Regions from separate parts of the Hyphomicrobium sp. GJ21 genome, predicted to be linked through region 2. Evidence: predicted binding sites of a transcription regulator. Region 2 holds the regulator's gene; the other holds the start of a gene.

Region 1 (8,556 bases), 320 kb from region 2:
TGACTTATTCTGTAATGTTTATCAGGGTAATTATGCCCGACCATGCTCGTCATGGTCCGGGGTCTTCGCCCGCATCCCGATGAGTGAGGGTGCGACGAAAACGAGGCAAGCCCGCCCGGTGCGCGACCAGCGCTAGCCAGCCAGCCCGTTTCTCAATTCAGGAACAACGGGGGTTGTTTATCGCGATGTGCCGTATCGATAGTTTTTATAGGTCGCCAAGTTTCAGAACGTTCGCCAGATCGCTGTCTCTCGGTCTCTCCGTTGCTGCGCTGACGGTTGCCGGCGCAGCGCACGCGCAAGAGACCGAGCTGCCGGGCATCAACGTTCAGAGCGCCAAGGCGAAGAAGTCGAGCGCTCCCAAGAGCAAGCCGAAACCGAAGCCTGTGCAGGCTGCGGCGCCCGAGCCGGTGGAGGAGGCGCCTGTTGCGCAGAATTCGGGACCGTCAGTGCAGAACCCTGATGCGCCCTACAACACGCCGGCCGGCATCAGCGTTGTCACGAGCAACGAGCTCTCGACCTACGGCAACGGCGATCTCAACGACGCGCTGCGCTCGCAGCCCGGCACTTTCACGCGCATCAGTCCGCAGAACGCCGGGGTTGCCGTCAATATCCGCGGCTTCGAGGGTAACGGCCGTGTCAACATGTCGATCGATGGCGCTCGGCAGAATTTCCGCTTCCTCGGTCACGAGGCATCCGGATTCGCGTATGTCGATTCCGCTTTGATCGGCGGTATCGATGTTCAGCGCGGTGCTGTGTCGACAGCTGGTGGCGCAGGTGCGCTGGCCGGCGTCGTCAACATGCGCACGCTCGACGTCGAAGACATTCTGAGGCCGGGTCAGAACTTCGGTGGAATTTCGAAGCTGACCTGGGGAAGCAATGGACAAGGCTTCTCCGAGATGGGCGCGGCCGCGGCAGCCGTCGGCGGCATCAGTGTCGCCGGTGCGGTGAGCCACAAAGATCCCGACAGCTATGAGAATGCCAGCGGCGTTGTGATTCCGCGGACATTCCAGGACCTGACGTCAGGTTTGTTCAAAGTGAACTTGGCGCCGGACTCGGAGCAATCGCTTCGCTTTGGCGGCGTTTTCTATAACAATGACTTCTTCGCCAACTCGTACTTCCAGAACGTTCAGACGCAAACTTACACCGCCAAGTATGCCTTCAATCCGATCGGGAACGATCTGATCGATTTGCGGGTGAACGGTTACTATAATCACGCGCTCATGCGCTACGGGACGGATTCCAGTCCGACAGTCGGTACACCACCGCAGGGCACTGCTTGGGGACGTGTCGTCGACGATACCGGCATGGGCGCTGACATTACGAACACGTCGCGATTTAATCTCGGCGGTATTCGAGTCAAATCTCAATACGGCTACGAGTTCTTCGGCGATGACGTCGATACGTACAATCGCTTTAGGCCGGTGGCTGGCGGTGGCGTGAACGGCTCGGGCTATACGTCGACGAGCGCGTTTTTCTCCGAGACTACGTTCTCCAAGAGCATCTTCGACCTGATCGTCGGCCTGCGTTACGACATGTACGGCCTGAACGGTTCGGTCAACATCAATCCCGCTGCGGGATTGCCCAATCCGCCATATGTTCCTGGACGCTATATTTTGGATAAGGACGGCGGCTCGTTCGATCCGAAGGTTACGCTCGCAGCTCAGGTAACGGACTGGCTGCAGCCCTACATCACGTATTCGGAATCGATGCGTGCTCCCTCGGTCAGTGAGCTGTTTGCGGGTGGAACGCATCCGGGTGCAGCCGGTGTCGGGTTTGCTCCGAACCCGTTCCTCAATCCTGAAAGCCAGAAAGGCATCGAAGTCGGCGCCAACATCAGGAAAGATGGACTGTTCACGCCTGCGGACTCGTTCCGGTTCAAGGGCGACTACTATCATATGAACGTCGACAACTATATTGCGTCGTGCACGACAACGCTCGGCAGCAACTACTTCTGCAACACCGAAGGCATTTCGACGGTCCAGGGTGTCGAACTCCAGGGCATGTATGATGCCGGGTATTTCTTTGCGGGATTGAGCTACACCTATACGCACACCAACCTGCCGTCGCAGACGGATGGTTTTGGCGCGCATAGCTACGTTCCGGAGCACACAGTCGTCACGTCCGCGGGCGTTCGACTTCTCGATCGCAGGGTGACGCTCGGCGGCCGCGTTTCCTATTTTTCGGAAAGCGATGTCGGCGACATGAACGTTGGCAGCTTCTATGCCAGCAAGTACATGCCCGGCTATACGCTGGTCGATTTCTTCTCGACCTACAAGGTTACCGAGAACTTCGAGCTCGGCTTCAATATCGATAACGTCTTCAACGAAGACTATACGCCGGCTCTCACGACCGCGTTCTTCGATGGTCCGACCTGCTACGGCTCGAATTTTCCGGGCTGCAATTCGACCGGTATGGGCCGCACGTTCTATCTAACAGCGAAGGCACAGTTCTAAGTCGCGGGCAACCGCGGCTGGAAGGGTCGATCGCTGCAAATGAGTTGAGTATCGGCGGGTTGAATGGCTCGCCGATACGGCGTTTCGGATCGCGATGCGCGGTCTGATGTGTAAAGGAGCGGTGACTATGTTTATTGCCATGAACCGGCTGAAGGTCGTGAAGGGTTCGGAGCATGAGTTCGAACAGGTCTGGTTCAATCGCAAAAGCACGCTCAACGAAGCGCCGGGGTTCGTCGTCTTCCACTTGGTGAAGGGTCCGGAGCGCGACGATCATGTTCTTTACGCTTCGCATACCGTCTGGCGTTCGCGCGCCGACTTCGATGCCTGGACAAAATCCGATCAGTTCCGCCACGCGCACGCAAACGCGGATGGCAAGCAAAAATTCTCTCTGATTTCCGGCCCTGAATTCGAGGGTTTCACCGTGCTTCAAGAAGTTACGCCTGAAGGCGCGCGCTTGGTCGACGCTGCCTAACTCACATGCTCCCCCGGACTCGCACAGGTCAGGTTCAGATGGCTTTTGTGGCCTCCTCCAGTTCCTCGACGCGAAATTCGAATGCGCATGTGCTCGCACGTGACGCGTCATTGCAGCCGCTGCAGCGGATGCCGCGAACGCTGACGCTCGTCAGCGCAGACGGCGGCATGCCGATGCTTCCGACTGCGAGACAGGAGCGACCGGCGCATGCCGATGTGTCGTCGCCAGCGATCAAGTTGGCGTCCGTTTCGGACAGTGCTTCGAAGCAACCGCTGAAATGGCTGCGCACCGCCGCGATCGTCATTTCAATATGCCTGCATACGGCGATCGCTTCGACGATGTTCGACTGGTCGGGAAGCGACGATACGTTCGGAACGCTGTCCGATAAGACCGATGCGATCAGCTTGGCGACAGAGCAAACGGTCGTCTTGGAGTCGATCGAGACAGAGCATGTGCAGACGGCGTCGGCTGCTTCGGCCGAGTCGCAGGCGGGCAGCGTCCAGGCGGCCGAGTCGGTTCCGCAACCTCTGACCGAGGTGAAGGAAGCGGTTGAAGCCACCGAGCCACCGCCGGAGCCGGTCGACGTCGCAGACGTGACGCCGTCCGCGGCCATTCCGACGGACGACCCGCTGCACGTCATTCGCGGGCAGGCACCGCCCGACGAGGTGCACGAGACCAAAGCGATCCAGACCTCGGAAACGATCGAAGAGGTGAAGCCTACCGAGATCGAGTCGAAGGACGTCTCAGAAGAGGATAGCAAGAAGGAAGACGCCGAACGGAAGGAACGGCAGGTTACGGCGCAAGCGGCGTCTCGCGCATCGACGGCCGGCAGCACGACATCGCGTGCGAGCATGGCGCAGTCCGAGGCTAGCGGCAAAGTTTCGGCAAGCCGCGGAAGCATTTTGAACTATGCGGCGCGCATCCGCACTATTCTCTCGCGTAACAAGCCGAGCGGCGATGGCTATACGGGCACGACGCGCATTTCGTTCGGACTGACGCCGTCCGGAGAAATACGTTACGCGGAGATCGCAACTTCATCGGGTAAGGGCAAGCTCGATCAGGCGGCGTTGACGGCGGTTCGAAAAGCCGCGCCGTTTGGCGATCCACCGTCCGGCGCAACGCCGAACCAGCTTCAGTTCACAATTCCCTTCTATTTCCGTTAGTCTGGCGATGTGTCGCCGTCTGATCCCAAGCGCGCGCGAGTGCGTAGAGCAGCGCGATTGCAAATGCGTAGAAGCTGAGCATGAAGAAGATGACAGGAAACGCTTCGCTGGTTGGCATTGCGTAACTCCGTTTACATCATATGGCTCGTTCCGGACTTGAATGAAGCGGTGCGATCGGTGGCGAACACGTTCGCGCTGAAATCTCAGAAATAAAACGCAGTGGTAGCGTGGCGGTTGCAGGCTTCGCTCAGGCGAGACGCTCATCGCCCACCCGCAGAACGCGCGCCGCGAGAAACGACGGAATCCGTTCTTCAGTCGTTGCGAGGGAGCGGTGCTCGTTTCTGGCGTTTCGGACGGACGTTCTTAGTACGCTCCGTATCGGACAGACGTTCCATGAAATTTGAAAGCGACCGGGAATTCACGATCGTCAGTAGCGTCAGCAGGATGGTCGGGATGAGCACGGCGAGGAATGCCCAGATCCGCCAGGGCAGAGGCTCATCGGCCCAAGCCAGGACGTTCATGCCCAGGAAGCCGGTCACCGTCGTGCCAATCAAGCCGAGCGTCGTCACGACGGTCAATCTCGTCATCGTATCGTTCTGCCGGCGCAACGCTTCGTTTTCGAGAAATTCGCTCATTTCCTGAATCTCCTGACGAATGTCGTCATAGAGACGGTCAAGCTCGAGCTGCGAGCGGCAGAGCGTGAAGAGTTCTCGCGCTTGCGTCTGATTGCTGACGGAGTGGAACCAGTAGCGATGGGTAAAGCGGAGGAATGTTTCCAGCGCTCGGCGCGATGCCATCCGGAAGGACAGAACGGCTGATTTGTCGTGCGCATCGAGGCGGCTCATGGCTTCGGTGAGCTGGTCGGAAAACATGAGCAGCGCGGCTTTGTGAAAATGCGCGAGCAAAAAGACGAGAAAATGCTCGTGCCGGAAACTGTTCTGGCAGCCGTGATTGATGTCGGTGAAAAACGGATTGTCGGCGTTGCCGGTGACGACGAGCGTGTGCCCGCAAGACATGTAGCGGCTTTCCGGCCATTCGACGCCGTTGTGCTGTCCGTAATAGCGATCGTAGCAAAAGGCGGATTCGAAACTGGAGAGATGGCTTTCCGAGAAAGGAAGCTCATCGCAGCTGCCGGGGCCTGAGGCAAAGGCGAGCCGAACGTAATCGGCGCGCGTCAGTGCCGTTCCGGCGCTTGCCGCTAGGAAATCCATCTGCGGCATGCGGGAATATTCGAGCTGTTTGTAACGGATCTGTCCGGGGAGATCCGAATGGTGCGGCACCAAAGGGTGCAGCAGGAATTGCCAGTGCGAAGCGACGCGCGCTGCACGCTTCAAACAGACCTGCGCGAGGAATTTCGCTTGATCGTTGTGGTCTGAAACTGCGAGGACGCCGCCGTCGTTGCCGATGAATTCGACCTTGTCGGGGCAGTGTCCGCCGGAGCCGTTTTCCTCCCAGTACGCGGGATAGGTTCGGCCAAGCCGGAACATCAGATCTTGCACGGTGACAAGAGGAAGATCGCTGGCGTGGACCTCGAATGCGAGTATCGCGACGTCGATCTCGTAGAAGAAGTAGAGATCGATGTGCGTTACGTCGAGTTCAAGTGGGGCTGCGCCTGCGCTGAGCGTGATGCGGATTTTGGCAACGTCGCTTCGGCGGAAGGCTTTGATCGGGCTTTCGGCGCAGACCGATCCCGGTTTGCCGCGGCCGCTGCCGTAGAGCAGCCGCTGCACGGGCGGCAGGAACGTCACGAATTCGCTGTAGTGACGCTGCTGGAAATCTTTGGGGTCGCCCGTGAATTCGTCGGCGATTTCATACCAGGGATTGTCTGGGCCGAGCGTCTCCAGGATTGCGGCGTAGTCCTCTACGATCGTGGTGTTGTTTTCGGGAACGAGTTGGATGGGCCAGAGCAGAATCTGGCGAAACGTCTGAATGCGCTTTTCCGCAACGCCTTGCTGCGCGTCCAGTCGGATTTGGTCGGCAGTTCGTACTTCGTCCAGCATCGGCCCACCCGGATGGCAGCGAGGTCAAATCGGGGCAACCCGTATGTCGCTTCTGCGACAGTACCGTGACAGGGATCGAGCAACTTCAAAACAGCCTGCAGACGATGCAGGCTCTGCGCCTTGAAATATACATCAGAGCTGGCGGGAAGGGAAAAAGATCTGCTGCTTTGCTTTCCGTCGCGATAACGGAAGGAGCAAGCAGCAGTCCCGTGACGGCTGTAGAGGCGAGATCGAGGGTCCGATCCCGCCTCAAGCCAATCTTATTTCTGCGGAGAACGGTCCGACGTTCCTTCGTGCGTCTGCCCGGCGTCCGTACCCGTGTTGCCGGTCGAGCTGGCGTTCGGCGTGCGCTCAGGATCGCGTTTGCCGGGGGTGCGATCCGACGTTTTGCCTTGGCTTCCGGGCTCGGTGTTGACTTCACCGCCAGCCGCCGATGGTGTGGTGCTGGAGGAAGACGCCGAAGGTTGAGATGTCGAGGACGGTGCGTCTGCAGCGGATGCTACAGTCGCGCCGATCAGCAGTGCGCCTGCCACGCCGGTCAAGGCGACGATTCCGTGTTTTCCAAGCATAGTAAATCCTCGGGCTGTTTTTGAAGCTAACAGAGGTACGGCCGCGCGCAGGTGAAAGTTCCCGCGAAACTAAGTTGCAGCGCAATAGAGGGGTTTGTGAACGTCGCTTGCGGATCGCGCTTTTTTGATCGTTCAAGACCTAGGATGCGCGATGCCACGCTTTTGTGAGCATCGGGCCATAATTCAACGCGAAGACGGCGAACGCCAACGACCAGAAGATCGCGGATAGCAGCAATAGTTCGGAATACGCCGATGCGATCAACGGTGCGAGCGTGCGCATCAACGCTGCGAGATTTGCGAAACAATAGATCAGCAGCGTCGGACGGTCGGCACGGCGCTCGCGGCCTGTGTGGCTGAGCGTCGTGCGGGTCATCATGGCGAGAGTCATGACGCCGATCGCGCCGGTGGTCAGCGCATGGATTGCGGCCGTCGCAGGTATGTCAGCCGGAAACAGCACCGATGCGCCGAGCATGGCGACGCCAAGCGCGCACCAGAAATAGGCGAGGTGCAGGATCAGAACCATGCCGTCGCGCGCGGCAATCCATCCTCTCCAGCGCGCCAGGCGGATCAGTAGTCCGAGACCCGCGATCAGCAACAGCGTGCCGCTGAGGCGCGAGTCCGGCGAGGCAACCCACACCGCGAGTCCTGCAGCAGTTGCGACGAGCGATAACATATCGAAACGCCCGTAGGGTGCAGGCTGCGATGTGATCTTCCGCTGCGCTAGCCAGTTTCGCGTGAAGCTCGGCAGGAGACGTCCGCCCATCAGCGCGATGAGGAACGTGATAAGGCCGATCGTCATGCGCTCCGACACGGGGCCGATGCCGGGGAAGATCGTGCGTGCGTGGAACGCGATGTTGGCGATCGCGAGCAGCGTTATGACGACGGTGGGAGCAACGACACGCGAGTTCGTCGCGGCGAGAAGTTCGCGCCAGAGCGCAAGTGAAAACAGGACGAGAAAGGCCGAGTCGACGATAGCGGCTGCGAGACCGAGCATCGGATAGGCCAGCATCGCGGCGCGTCCGGCAATCCAAATGGCGACGAGCACGACGATGGGCCGGCCTGCAACGGGATAGTGTCCCGTCCAGTTTGCTCCGGCGATCGTCATGTAACCGACGATGACCGCCGCCGTGTAACCGAACAGCATTTCGTGGACGTGCCAGTCGTGCGTGAAGATCGCCGCTGCCGTGTCACCGGCTGCGAGATAGGACAGCAACCACAACGGCACCGAAAGCGCCGCCCAGATCGAGGCGAGAAGAAAGAAGGGACGAAATCCGAAACTGAAGAGCGCAGGGCCGCGGTAGTCGCGCAGAATCTGTGCGGTCGTCTTCATGGATCGACTCTAGCATCTTCGCTGGCGCAGCGCGAACCGTGGCGGTGTACGACGTACTAAGCGCATTGTCAGCTAGATGCGGTAGCCCACGCTCTGGCGCGTACAAGTTCGGGATCGTCAGCGTGATCGAGCAGGATGCGGGCGACGCGATCTTGCCAGAGCTGTGCGAAACGCTTCTGCTGGCTTTCGTCTGCGCGACCTGACACGGCGTCTGGGAATAATGTTCTCATGCCGGGATCGGGCGGAACACGTGCCCCATTGAAATCGAGACTAACGCCGCGTCCCGTATCGCGCCGCCTGAGTGCGAGGACACCATCGATATCGGCATCGAATTGGAGCAGGTTGCGACGGCCGAACCGTTGCCTTTCGCCGATGCCTCCGAATCCCGTTTCTGATGCCGCGCCGGTCAGCAGTGTCGCGACGGATGCGGTTACTCCGGTTGTTCCGCTCTCGCGTCCGTCGCGCATGTACACTTCGATGCCGCCGCGCTCGGGGAGATCATCGCCGTATAGATAGCGCAGGCCCTCGCGCACCATGAGGTAGGCGGCGGCAACGGTCGGGCAGGAGTG
Region 2 (8,556 bases):
CACCGCATCGGTCGCTTCCGGCTCGAAGGCGATGAAATAGGACGGATCGAAAACGGCGATCGTCAGACCCTGTGCATCGGAGAACACGGGCTTCACGAGCGACAGGTGGAAGTGAAGCTTCAAAACCTTGTTCGTGTATTCGAGACGGGCATTCTCGGGTGGTGAAAACTGCAGCGTCTCGCTGCCGAGCTTTGCGACGGTGAAATAGTTGAAGTCTTTGAGGCCATCCATGTTGACCTTCAACAGCGGCTCAAGCTCTGCCTGATCGTATTTGCCGTCGTTGTTGGTATCGAGACCTTCGAGCGCCATGACCGCGTAAGCGTCGTCGAACGACCAGATATGGTCGACGCCGGTGACCATGCCCTTATCGTATTCGACGGTCATCTCGTAAGTGATCCACATATGCGGATGAGCCGACGCCGCTGCCGGCAGTATCAGCCAGGCTGCGAGAGCGAAAAGCACGCTGATCCGTTTATTGCTTAAAATCACTCGCCGACCTCGTATCCTGCCGCAACGTGACGACGCTTCGGCGCCGCCCTTTACCGTCGCATTGCGAACGTGGCGACAATGCGACACCGGGATCAATCATCAGCCGATGGTGTGCACGTGTTTTGGCTTGTGGGCGTTTTATTCGGCTTGTTATATTATACGATGTTTATAGCATTCGACAGGGTTTCGATGGCAAAATTCAGTCCCGCGCGCGTCGGAGCCGGCTTCATACTGCTGGCAGCCGTCTTTTCCGGCGCCGGAGCGGCCGCGGAGACGCCGAAGGTCGTCGTCACCATCAAACCGATCCATGCGCTTGTCAGCGAGGTCATGGCGGGTGTCGGCGTGCCGGTGCTGCTCGTTGACGGCGCGGCGTCGCCGCACACGTTTACGCTCAGACCCTCAACGGCGCGCGCGATCAACGATGCCGATATTTTCATCCGTACGTCAGACGGACTGGAACCCTTCACGCATAAGATCGTGGAAACTCTGCCGCCGAGCGTCAACGTGGTGACGCTCGCGGACGCGCCTGGCATTACGCTGCTGGATCAACGGCGCGGCGGAACGTTCGAGCCGCACGTCCATATGCACGCGATCGACGAAGAGCACGCGGACGTCAAAGCACATGACGGTCACGATGATGAGGAGGGTGGCAAGGACGGTCATATCTGGCTCGATCCGCGCAACGCCAAGGCGATCGTGGCGAGTGTGACGCATGCGCTTTCGGCGCGTTATCCGGAGCATGCCGCCAGGCTCGCCGCCAACGCCGCGGCGCTCGATCGGCGTCTCGATGCGTTGAACCAGGACATCACGACAGAGCTCAGTCGCGCGCGGGATAAACCCTTCATCGTGTTTCACGATGCGACGCAGTACTTCGAGCATCGCTACGGGCTGAACGCCGTCGGTTCGATCACCGTCAGCCCGGACATTCCGCCAAGCGCGCGGCGTCTGACGGAAGTTCGGCGCAAGATCGTCTCGCTCGGTGCCGTCTGCGTGTTCAGCGAGCCGGACTTCCAGCCGAAGCTCATCAGCGCTGTGACGGAAGCAACAAAGGCGCGTTCGGGAACGCTCGACGCCGAAGGGCTGATGCTGACGCCTGGCCCCGATCTCTATTTCGATCTGATGCATGGGCTGGCGCGCAATATCGCGCGCTGCCTCGACGCGGAAAGCTGACGCTGCTGGCGGCGCGGCGTCAGACCGGCGCTTCGGCCTCGCGGCCGTCGAAGACGTAACCCGCGCCGCGAACCGTGCGGATCGGATCACTTTCGTTGCCGCGGATCAGCGATTTCCTCAAACGTCCGATGTGGACGTCGACCGTGCGCTCGTCGACTTCGGACGACTGGCCCCAGACGCGGTCGAGAAGCTGATTTCGCGAGAGTACCCGGCGCGGGCTCTCCATGAAGACTTCGAGCATCCGGTATTCGGTGGGGCCGAGGCGAACTTCGCGTGCGCCGCGGGTGACCTTGTGGGCGCCGCGATCCATGACGATTTCGCCGGAGACGAGGATGTCGCTCATGCGCTCGGGAGCGGCACGGCGAAGAAGCGCCTTGATCCGCGCCATCAGCTCCTGAACCGAGAAAGGCTTGGTGACATAGTCGTCGGCGCCGGTCGTCAGTCCGCGCACACGGTCGGCTTCCTCGCCGCGCGCCGTCAGTAGGATGATCGGCAGGTTCTGCGTCTCGGTGCGATTGCGAAGTCTCCGGCACAACTCGATGCCGGAGATTTTCGGAATCATCCAATCGAGAATCGCGAGGTCGTAGCTCTGTTCCGCCAAGAGCAGTTCGGCTTCCTCGCCGTCGGCTGCGTGCACGACGTCGTAGCCTTCGGATTGGAGATTGTACTTCAGAAGCTCAACGAGCGGTGCTTCGTCTTCGACGACGATGATCTTGGCGGCCATGATATTACGCCTTGGTTCCTTCGATTATTCGCGAGGCGTGATCAGGGTCGACGACGTGCGGTCGCCCTTCGGACGGTCATCGGCGATCGGAACGCCGTGGACGAGGTAATGAATGTTCTCGGCAATGTTGGTGGTGTGATCGCCGATGCGCTCGATGTTCTTGGCGCCGAACAGGAAATGCGTGCACAGGCCGATGTTGCGCGGATCTTCCATCATGTAGGTCAGAAGCTCGCGGAACAGCGAATTATACATCGCGTCGACCTGCTCATCGCTCAGCCAGACCTTCATCGCCTTATCGGCATCGAGGGTGGCGAGCGCGTCGAGAACGTCGCGCAGCTGAGCCTGCACCATTTCCGTCATGTGGCGCATGCCGGTCATCAACGGCTTCGGATAGGCTTCGGAAGCAACGGCCAGCGCGCGCTTGGCGATATTCTTGGCGAGGTCGCCGATGCGCTCGAGGTCGCCCGCGATCTTGAGGACCGTCATGATGTGGCGAAGATCGTTCGCGAGCGGCTGGCGGCGGGCGATCATCAGGATGACCTGCTCCTGCACCTCGCGCTCGAGCTGGTCGAGCATCGCGTCACTCGAAACAGCCGTTTCGGCGAGGTTCGGGTCGCGGCGTTCGAGGGCGTCCATCGCCTGGACGAGAAGCTTTTCTGCGTAGCCGCCCATCTGGGCGATGCGGCGGTCGAGCAGCTTCAGTTCGTCTTCGTATGACTTGACGGTGTGTTCGTTCATCTAAGTCGGTCCTAAAATTCGTTGGCCTCTGGAAGCGGTCACTAGCCGAAGCGGCCGGTGATGTAGTCCTGCGTCCGGGTGTCCGTGGGATTGGTGAACAGCTTTTTCGTATCGCCGAACTCGACCAGTTCGCCGAGATACATGAATGCGGTTTTCTGCGAGACGCGGGCCGCCTGCTGCATGTTGTGCGTAACGATCGCGATCGTGAACTCGTTCTTCAACTCATCGATCAATTCTTCGATGCGTGCCGTGGAGATCGGATCGAGCGCCGAGCACGGTTCGTCGAACAGAATGACTTCAGGACGGATCGCGACGGTGCGCGCGATGCAAAGGCGCTGCTGTTGGCCGCCGGAAAGGCTCAGGCCGCTGCTGTGCAGCTTGTCCTTCACTTCTTTCCAGAGAGCGGCTTTTTCGAGCGCGCTTTCGACGCGGGCGTCGATCTCGGATTTCGGCAAGCGCTCGTAAAGGCGGACGCCGAAGGCGATGTTTTCATAGATCGACATCGGGAACGGCGTCGGCTTCTGGAACACCATGCCGATGCGCGAGCGAAGAAGGTTCAGGTCCTGGCGCGGATTGAGAATGTTCTCGCCATCGAACAGGACTTCGCCTTCGGCGCGCTGGTTCGGATAGAGATCGTACATCCGATTGAGAACGCGCAGCAGTGTGGACTTGCCGCAACCGGACGGTCCGATGAACGCCGTCACCTCACGCTCGTAGAGCGGCATGGAGATCGACTTCAGGGCCAGGGACGACCCGTAGAAGAACTTCAGATCGCGGACGGAAATCTTTTCCGTAAGCGCGGAGTCCACGTCCTTGGACATGACATTCATTGTGGGGACCTCGAAGAACCTAGCCAACGTGCGAGAATACTCATTGTCAGAACCGCGACTGTGATCAGAAGCGCGCCTGTCCAGGCGAGACGCTGCCAATCTTCGTAGGGGCTCAGAGCGTATTGGAAGATGACCACCGGCAAGCTCGCAATCGGAGCATTGAGGTTGGTGGACCAGAACTGGTTGTTCAGCGATGTGAACAACAGCGGTGCGGTTTCGCCGCTGATGCGGGCGATCGCGAGCAGCACGCCCGTGATCATGCCGGCGCGCGCCGCCTTATAGGCAACTTTCCGAATGACCAGCGACTGCGGGAGACCGAGAGCGGACGACGCTTCGCGGAGCGTGTTCGGAACCAGCAGCAGCATGTTCTCGGTCGTGCGGACGACCGTCGGGATGACGAGCGCGGCGAGGGCGGCAGAGCCGGCGATCGCCGAGAAGTGTCCCATCGGGCGCACCAGCAATTCGTAAACGAAGAGGCCCGTCACGATCGACGGCGCGCTCAGCAGAATGTCGTTGATGAAGCGCACGAACGACGTGACTTTGCTGTAGCGTCCGTATTCGGCCATGTAGGTGCCGGCGAGAATGCCGATCGGAGTTCCGATCAGGACGCCGATGACCGTCATGATGAGGCTGCCGACGATGGCGTTCAGAAGGCCGCCGTCGCTGCCTGGCGGCGGGGTCATCTCGGTGAAGACATTGATGCCGAGCCCGGCGAAGCCTTTGTAGAGCAGCGTCGCAAGGATGATGCCGAGGATCGCGAGGCCCAAGCCTGCCGCCGCCCAGCACAGCCAGACGGTGATCCTGCTTCTGATACGCCGGCGCTGATACCGGCCACGGTCGAGTGCCATGTTACGCTCCCGCTTTCTTCTCGATGCGCATCAGCATGAGCCGTGCAAGCGCGAGAACGACGAAGGTGATGAAGAACAGGATGAGGCCGAGGGCGATCAGCGACGAGGTATAGAGGTCGCCGACTGCTTCGGTGAACTCGTTGGCGATGGTCGCGGAGATCGTCGTGCCCGGCGCCAGGATGGAAGCTGAAACGCGGTGTGCGTTGCCGATGACGAAGGTCACGGCCATCGTTTCGCCGAGGGCGCGGCCGAGGCCGAGCATGACGCCGCCGATGATGCCGACGCGGGTATAGGGAATGACGACGTTTTTCACGACTTCGCGCGTCGTCCAGCCCATGCCGTAAGCGGCTTCCTTGAGCACGGTCGGGACGGTGTCGAACACGTCGCGGCAGACGGCGGTCACGAACGGCAGCACCATCATCGCGAGAATGAGCGCGGAGGTCAGGATGCCGATGCCGTAAGGCGGTCCGGCGAAAAGGCTATTCAGGACGGGGACGTCCTTGAACAAGGCAATCAGCTCGGGCTGCACGTTGCGCTGCAGAAAGGGGGCGAAGAAGAAGAGGCCCCAGATGCCGTAGATGATGCTCGGAATGCCGGCGAGCAGTTCGATCGCGATGCCGATCGGCCGGCGCAGCACCATCGGGCAGAGTTCGGTGAGGAATACGGCGATACCGATGCTGATCGGCACGGCGATGAGCATGGCGATCGCGGAGGTGACGATCGTTCCGTAGATTGGCGCGACGGCGCCGAATTTTTCCGTGACCGGGTTCCAGGATTCGGTTGTCAGGAAGCTGAAGCCGAAGGTCGAGAAGGCGAGGTAGCCGCCGGCGATGAGAGACCCGAAAATCGCAGTCAGCAGCGCCAGGACGAAGTAGGCGGACGACTGCGTCAGATACCGGAAGAAGACGTCGGACCTTTGCAAGGCGCCGAGAACGCTCCGCCGTTCTGCCGGAGAGGCTGACGGCTGAACTTGAAGATCGGTGAGGAAACTCAAAATCTATGCTCCAGGTCCAACCGTAAATGGGCAAAGTGAAGGAGGCGCCGATGAGAGCGCCTCCAGTATTGCAGTCGTCTTAGTTCGTTGCGAGGACCGGCTTGTTGTCTTCGCCGACGATCTCGGCCCAGCTCTTCTTGATCTGAGCGACGACGCCGGCGGGCAGCGGGACGTAGTCGAGCGCTTCAGCCTCGGCCGAGCCTTTGGCGTAAGCCCAATCGAAGAACTTGAGTGCGTCCTTCGCGGCGGCAATGTCCTTCGGCTTCTTGTGGATCAGGATGAAGGTCGGGTTGGTGATCGGCCAGGATTCGGCACCCGGCTCGTCCGTCAGGATGACGCCCATGCCGGGAGCAGATGCCCAATCGGCGTTGGCGGCAGCAGCCTGGAAGGCTTCCTTGACCGGCGCAACCGTCTTGCCGTCCTTGTTGATCAGCTTCGTGTGCGAGAGCTTGTTCTGCTTGGCGTAGGCGTATTCGACGTAGCCGATCGAGCCCTTGGTCTGCATCACGTTGTTGGCAACGCCTTCGTTACCCTTGGCGCCGATGCCGGCCGGGAACTGAACCGACGTGTTCGAGCCGATCTTCGACTTGAAGTCTTCGCTGACCTTCGAGAGGTAGTTCGTCCAGACGAACGTCGTGCCCGATCCGTCCGAACGGAAGACGACGGCGATGGCGTCCGAGGGAAGCTTCGCGTCGGGGTTCAGCTTCTTGATCGCCGGGTCGTCCCAGGTCTTGATGTCGCCGAGGTAGATCTTGGCGATGGTCGGGCCGTCGAGGACGAGATCGCCCGGCTTGATGCCGTCGATGTTCACGACCGGAACGATACCGCCCATGACGGTCGGGAACTGGACGAGGCCGTTCTTCTCGAGCTCTTCGCCAGAGAGGGGCTTGTCGGACGCGCCGAAGGTGACCGTGTTGGCGATGATCTGCTTGATGCCGCCGCCGGAACCGATCGACTGATAGTTCAGACCGACGTTGGTTTCCTTTTTGTAGGTGTCAGCCCACTTTGCGTACACGGGGTACGGGAACGTAGCGCCCGCGCCTGAGATGTCGGCTTTGACGGGCGCAGTCGCCGCGGCGGTGGCCGCCAGCGCCGCAAAAAGCGCAACAAAAGACTGTCTCACTCTAAATCTCCTCTTAGCGGGGGCTCGAAGCCTAGTCCCCCATTTGCCGGACCCCCAGGCCCGGCGCGCACTCTGTAGTCCACTTAGTTCAAGAGTATATGAAACGTTAACGCCTTGTTTTTGAACGATTCCTAGCCAGGCTGAGGTGTCGAACGCGACCTCTGTTCCGGCCATCCCCTCGGTTCTGTTCAGTACCCGTCCTTCTTGAATGAGGACTGACAGCGAAATGATCATTTGCGACGGCCAAGCCCTTGCGGGACGGCTGTGTGTCACAAGGCTGTCATTCAGCGCCGGGGCCTTTGTAGGCGTTTGATGCTATGTATTTGTGACAGTTCAGGTCATTGATTTATTTATATTTTGGGAGAGACACCTTGAAGGTCGTACCGCGCCCGACGACCGAGTCGACGGACAGCTCGCCCTGATGGCGGGTCAGGATATGTTTGGCGATGGCGAGGCCTAGGCCGGTGCCGCCGATCCGGCGGCTATGCTCGGTGCTGACGCGGTAAAAGCGTTCCGTCAGGCGCGGGAGATGCTCCGGCGCAATACCGGGGCCGTCGTCTGTAACAGTAACGGCCACACGTTTTCGGCTGGGATCCCGTTCACTTTCCTGGAGATGGACTTTCACCGAGCCGCCGACGCGGCCGTATTTAACAGCGTTTTCGATCAGATTGTGAAAGACCTGGAAAAGTTCGTCGCGCTCGCCCTTTGCGACGAGTGGCGATGATTCCGGCTCGACCGTGATCGTGATCTGCCGCTCTTCCGCTGCGGGTGTCAGCGCACGCACCACCTCGTTGAGCAATTCGCTCAGCCTGACCTGACCGGTCGGATTGAGGTTGGCTTTCTCTTCGACGCGGCTGAGCAAAAGCAGGTCGTCGATGAGGCGCGTCATGCGTTCGGCCTGCTCGGCCATGATCTTGAGAAAGCGGTCGTGCGCGACTTCGTCGTTGCGCGCCGGGCCCTGCAGCGTTTCGATGAAGCCGCGGACGGACGCCAGCGGCGTACGCAATTCGTGACTGGCATTGGCGACGAAATCGGTCCGCATCTCAAGGGCGCGATGCTGTTCCGATTCGTCATGGATCGTGATCAAGGCGGCGACGGCAGGCTGCCCGGCTTCGCCTCCGAACGGCGCGACCGTCGCGATGAAACGCTGACCACCGCCGCCACGGGGCAACAGCTTCGCCTTGCGTTTCTCGGCGGTTTCGAAAGCTCCGGTAACGGCGGCGATGAGTTCCGGATCGCGGCTGATGTGCTCGAGCGGCCGCCCTTGCGTCAGCCTTTCGAAAATGGCGAGCGCCGCCGCGTTGTACTTCAGCACGACCGACGAACGGTTCAGAACGATTGTCGGATCGGGGATCGCGGCGACGAGATCCGGCCAGGAGAAGGGCTCCGTTGCCCCAGCATTTGCAATCGCTTCGGTTATATTTTCAGGGTTTGAGCGGCAATTCCATGCCAGCGCCGCACTGATGCCTGCGAGCAAGCCGCATAGGACTCCAAGGCCTAGGCGCCATTGTTCGCCCGCGTACAGCCACGTTGGGATCAAGGCCAGCAACGCGATCGCGCTCAATGCTGCAAAGCCTGCAGACGCATTCGTCGGGATTGCGGGCGGCAGCCAGTTTTTAATGAGCGACATTGCCTCTCCG

The links. Region 2 encodes PhoB, which activates phosphate uptake and scavenging genes when phosphate is short. Its sites were predicted from a motif close to TGTCATNNANCTGTCAT; they were not measured.
Region 1: HYPGJ_RS10855 (CorA family divalent cation transporter) is a predicted target of PhoB. The motif match lies at 6,143-6,159, and genes of this name have one in related genera.

What each region holds. Positions count from the first base shown of each region.
Region 1 is NZ_CDHO01000003.1:517,974-526,529, reverse strand. It holds gene HYPGJ_RS10875 (TonB-dependent receptor) at 186-2,453, shown strand; gene HYPGJ_RS10870 (antibiotic biosynthesis monooxygenase) at 2,581-2,925, shown strand; gene HYPGJ_RS10860 (TonB family protein) at 3,015-4,088, shown strand; gene HYPGJ_RS10855 (CorA family divalent cation transporter) at 4,400-6,088, opposite strand; gene HYPGJ_RS10850 (hypothetical protein) at 6,349-6,657, opposite strand; gene HYPGJ_RS10845 (NnrS family protein) at 6,797-7,987, opposite strand; gene HYPGJ_RS10840 (FmdE family protein) at 8,056-8,556, opposite strand, start outside.
Region 2 is NZ_CDHO01000003.1:835,404-843,959, reverse strand. It holds gene HYPGJ_RS12345 (DUF1007 family protein) at 1-489, opposite strand, end outside; gene HYPGJ_RS12340 (zinc ABC transporter substrate-binding protein) at 679-1,659, shown strand; gene phoB (phosphate regulon transcriptional regulator PhoB) at 1,679-2,383, opposite strand; gene phoU (phosphate signaling complex protein PhoU) at 2,408-3,121, opposite strand; gene pstB (phosphate ABC transporter ATP-binding protein PstB) at 3,163-3,951, opposite strand; gene pstA (phosphate ABC transporter permease PstA) at 3,948-4,799, opposite strand; gene pstC (phosphate ABC transporter permease subunit PstC) at 4,801-5,793, opposite strand; gene pstS (phosphate ABC transporter substrate-binding protein PstS) at 5,873-6,916, opposite strand; gene HYPGJ_RS12305 (ATP-binding protein) at 7,263-8,546, opposite strand.